Regions from separate parts of the Ideonella sp. sgz306126 genome, predicted to be linked through region 1. Evidence: predicted binding sites of a transcription regulator. Region 1 holds the regulator's gene; the other holds the start of a gene.

Region 1 (2,196 bases):
CAGCACTATCAGGTGTCCGTTGCAGGGCTGCCTGGCATCACGGTGGCGGGAGATGACGGCCGTACCAACAGTGCAGATATTCTGGTCGGGCCCGCGGAAGCCCATTGGATCACGCTGGAAGTTCGCATTCCCTTTGAATCGAGCCAGCAGGTTGGGTCCGGGGTGCACGAGATCCACTTCAATGTCGAGCGCCTCGCCTCGGGGACGGATGGCACGCCTGCGACGGTCTCGGAGAAATCCACCTTCCTGGTACCTCGCTGAACGAATCGGAGATTGACACGATGTCGAATACCCAGGTTTCCCCTGTTGCCAGCAGATCCGAGTCCATCGAGAGTCAACGCCCATGGTGGACTTATGGGATGGTGTGGATGGTCATCAGCGGCCCGCTCTCGGTGGTCATCGCCGCCTTGATCAGCGGATACGTCGCCTGGCATGGCCAGGACCCCGTGCTGTTGCACGACGATGTGGGCCCCCCGCCATCGGCCATCAAGGCCGGAACCGATTCGCAGACCCCGGCGGAACTTGCACGCAACCACGCCGTGGTATCCAAGCACTGAATGCAGGTCTCCCCCATCGCGGGCAGGGACATGGAAGGGGGACTTGAATGAAAGTCGGCAGATCGAGCTTCGGAATACGCTTGCTGTGCGTTCTGTGGCCATCGTTCCTGATGGCCGGAGTGATGGAAATGCTGGTGTTTTCCGTCGTCGACCCGCACACGCTCCAATGGTTCGGCGGTGCCATGATCGAGTGGAGTTCAACGGCCGTCTACACGCTTGCGTTCTTCGCCTTCTGGCTGATCATCTCGACCGCGAGCGCGTTGACGCAATTGCTGGTGACCTGTCCGCCCGACAGCTTCGAGGAGCGTGCCCCTCAACTCTAGCAAGCGCTGCTCGCTTGCCTTCGATACCGGCGCCAGGGCCGGACGGACTGCCAGAATCCAGTCCGGTCTGTGTCAGCAGTTCGCGCCGTTGACCAGTTGCTGCAGTCCGGCCTGATCAACGATGCGGATATGGCGCTGCTTGACTTCGAGAAAGCCATCTTCCTGAAACTTCGAGAAGGTTCGGCTGACGGTTTCCAATTTCAAGCCGAGGTAGCTGCCGATCTCTTCGCGGGTCATCCTCAGAATCAACGAAGAGGCCGAAAAGCCTCGCGCTTCTAGGCGTTGCGTGAGATTCAACAAGAACGCCGCCAGCCGCTCCTCGGCACGCATGCTGCCCAACAACAGCATCACGCCGTGGTCGCGCACGATCTCGCGACTCATGATCTTGTGGAATTGGTGCTGGAGGTCGGTGAACTCACGCGACAAATCCTCCAACTGGCTGTAGGGGATAACGCAGACCTGAGAGTCTTCCAGCGCTACCGCATCGCAGGAATGCCGGTCGTTGCTGATGCCGTCCAGGCCCAGCAATTCGCCTGCCATCTGAAACCCGGTGACCTGATCGCGTCCGTCCTCCGACGACACGCAGGTCTTGAAGAAGCCGGTCCGGACCGCATACAGCGATTGGAACGGATCCCCCGAGTGGAACAGCGTATCGCCTCTGGCGACGGTCTTGCGGGTTGCGACCAGATCATCCAGCCGGTCCAAATCGTTCCTGCCCAAGCCCACGGGCAAGCACAGCTCCCGCAGGTTGCAACTGGAACAGGCCACCTTGAAGGCCTCAGGCTTCACACGCAGCGAATCAGTCATGATGACGATTATCGCTTGAGGGGAAAGTTTGCGGCAGCCCCACGCACGCGGCGTCGCAGGATTCAAACAACGTGCGAGGCAGGGTCTTTCCCGGCACGCAAACGCCAGCTGCCTTGAGACACATCAAGGCTCAGCCCCCCCACTTTGGCACCATCGCGCCATGGAACTTGTTGCCTCCGCACCACCGATCGGGTTGCCCACAGACTTGCTGGAGCGTTTTGACGTTCCCGGGCCCCGCTACACCTCCTACCCGACCGCAGATCGCTTTGTGGAGGCCTTCACAGCGGGCGATTACCAGCGCGCGCTGACGCAGCGCAGCGAAGGCGCCCAGGTCGGGGGCAAGCAGCCGCTGTCGATCTATGTCCACATCCCGTTCTGTGAGTCGGTCTGCTATTACTGCGCCTGCAACAAGGTCATTACCAAACACCATGACCGCGCCGCCGAGTATCTGAGCGCGCTCGACATCGAGATCGGGCTTCACGAGAAGGTGCTGGGCGACCAGCAGGTGG
Region 2 (2,196 bases), on a different contig from region 1:
GTCGTAGGGCCGCACGGTGGCCTGCGCGACGCGAGCCACCCGTTCCAGTGCCCGGTCGCCGCCCTCGTGCCCCAACCGGTCGTTGACCTGCTTGAAATGGTCGATGTCGACCATGGCCACGGCCAGGGTCTGCCCGCTGCGGCCGGCGCGGCTGGCCTCGGTGGCCAGCATCTGCATGAAATGGCGCCGATTGGGCAGGCCGGTCAGCACATCGGTCGCTGCCAGCCGCTGAAGGTGGCGCTCGTTGTCGGCCGAGGCCAGCTCGGTCAGAAAGCCCATCAGCACCGCGGTCAGCCCGCAGGACAGCATGATCGACAAGGTGATCGCCTCGACCCACCGCGGGCTCAGGCTCGCCAGGGCCGGGTGCGGCGGCCAGCCCAGCGCCTCGAACGCCGCGTACAGCAGCAGATTGGCCGCCACGCAGACCAGTTGGCTGCGCAACTGCTCGATCGCGAACAGCGTGGGCGTCAACACCGCAAAGACGATGAAGTACAGGTGGACGTGGGTGACGGTCCCCTGGCCCGCGACGATCGCCGCCACGGCGTCCACCATCACGACCGCGAACAGGCACCAGCGGGCCCAGAGAATTTGGCGCCGGTGGTTCAGCCACCAGACCATCGGCAACAGCGCGGCAAAGGCCAGCTGGGCCAGGCCGGACCGCATCAACGCCGCGTTGCCGCTGACCAGGAAGGCCAGGTTGTAGGCCAGGATGATCAGGATCGCCAGCGCGGCGCCGGCGTTGACCTGAACCAGCTTGCGTCGCAGGCTGGCGCTGTCTTCGGGCCGCGCGCCCACCCGGATCCAGGACCAGAGGTGGCGCAGCGAATCGAGTTCGAGCGGATCGGGACGTGTGAAGGTCATCGGGAACACGGCGCAGCGGACGGCCATGACGCCCATCTTTGGTGCAGCATACGCGACCGTGGCGGGGTGACGAATCCGGCAGGCGATCAAAACCCCCCAAAGCGCGCAGCCGTCCACGATTGATAGTTGTCAAACAGGCCCTGCCTGCATTCGATAGCCTGCGCCGATGTCACGCTGGACCCTCGACACGCATACCTTTGTCCGCCGTCCTTCACGCTGGGGCCTGGCGTTGGCGCCGCGCGACGGTCACGCCGCCGTCCAGGCCGAGCGGCGCTGGCGCTGGCCGGTGCTGATCGCGCTGCTGGTGACCATTCCGGCGTTTTACGCCGAGATGCTGCAAGCCACCCCGTCGCGGTGGGCGAGCGCCGCTTACCTGGCGGGTGCGCTGGCGGTGCTGGCCGCACTGCTGCATGTGGCCAGCCAGACCCGGGGGCCGGTCGACCATGTGATGGCCAACCGGACCGACATCATCCTGGCGGTCGGCCTCGTCGGCGCCGCGCTGCTGCCGCCCAGCCAGTCCTGGCCGCTCGCACTGGACTTCCGTCTGCTGGTGGCCTTCCTGACGCTGTTGCGCATGGTCTGGTCGCTGCAGCACCTGATCACCCGCGGCGGCCTGGCGTACATGCTGCTCGTCGCCCTGGGGGTGCTGGGCGCGTGCGGACTGGGGTTCTGGTGGCTGGAGCCCAGCGCCCACACCTTCGCGGACGGCGTCTGGCTGGCCTTCACCACGGCCGCCACCGTCGGCTACGGCGACTTGGTGCCCACCACCCAGGCGTCGAAGATCTTCTCGGTCTTCGTGGTGCTGCTGGGCTATGGCGTGCTGTCGCTGGTCACCGCCGCCATCGCGACCAGCTGGGTCGAAACCGAGGAGCGCCGGATCGAGGTCGAAATCCTGCACGATGTCCGCCACGAGGTGGCCTCGGTGCGGCACGAACTGGCGGCGCTGCGCCGCGAGCTCGGCAGGCCGCTGGCGGACACCGCACCGACGCCGCAGGGCCTACCGACCCCGCCCGAGTCGCCGTCGCCGCCGCCGCAAGGCTGATCCGGCTACAGCGCGAGCCGGTGCGCCTGCACCTGAAGCAGGCCGTCGAAGATCAGCGTCTCGACCAGTTCATGCGCCACGTCCAGGTACGGCGCCACCTTCCAGCCGGCGCCGCCGGTCATCAGCACCAGCGGCGACTCGCCGCCGCTGCGCTCCATCAGGTGGCGGCGCATGCGCTCGATGGCGCCGGTGATCGCATAGGTGCCGCCGCTGGTCAGCGCGTCGGAGGTGTTGGCCGGAAACGGCATCACCTCGCCGGTCGGCACGCGCAGCCCGGCGGTGCCGCTTTCCAG

Evidence for each region. Region 1 encodes FNR, which switches genes on or off when oxygen is low (the NO sensors DNR and NnrR bind a similar motif). Its sites were predicted from a motif close to TTGATNNNNATCAA; they were not measured.
Region 2: the regulator FNR is predicted to act here: its motif matches at 981-994, upstream of AC0N04_RS02055 (potassium channel family protein).

What each region holds. Positions count from the first base shown of each region.
Region 1 covers NZ_JBVYWP010000004.1:404,609-406,804, reverse strand. Annotated here, with positions in the region: gene ccoG (cytochrome c oxidase accessory protein CcoG) at 1-261, shown strand, start outside; gene AC0N04_RS14285 (nitrogen fixation protein FixH) at 282-557, shown strand; gene AC0N04_RS14280 (hypothetical protein) at 638-880, shown strand; gene fnr (fumarate/nitrate reduction transcriptional regulator Fnr) at 953-1,687, opposite strand; gene hemN (oxygen-independent coproporphyrinogen III oxidase) at 1,848-2,196, shown strand, end outside.
Region 2 covers NZ_JBVYWP010000001.1:444,143-446,338, forward strand. Annotated here, with positions in the region: gene AC0N04_RS02050 (GGDEF domain-containing protein) at 1-861, opposite strand, end outside; gene AC0N04_RS02055 (potassium channel family protein) at 1,028-1,903, shown strand; gene AC0N04_RS02060 (type III pantothenate kinase) at 1,909-2,196, opposite strand, start outside.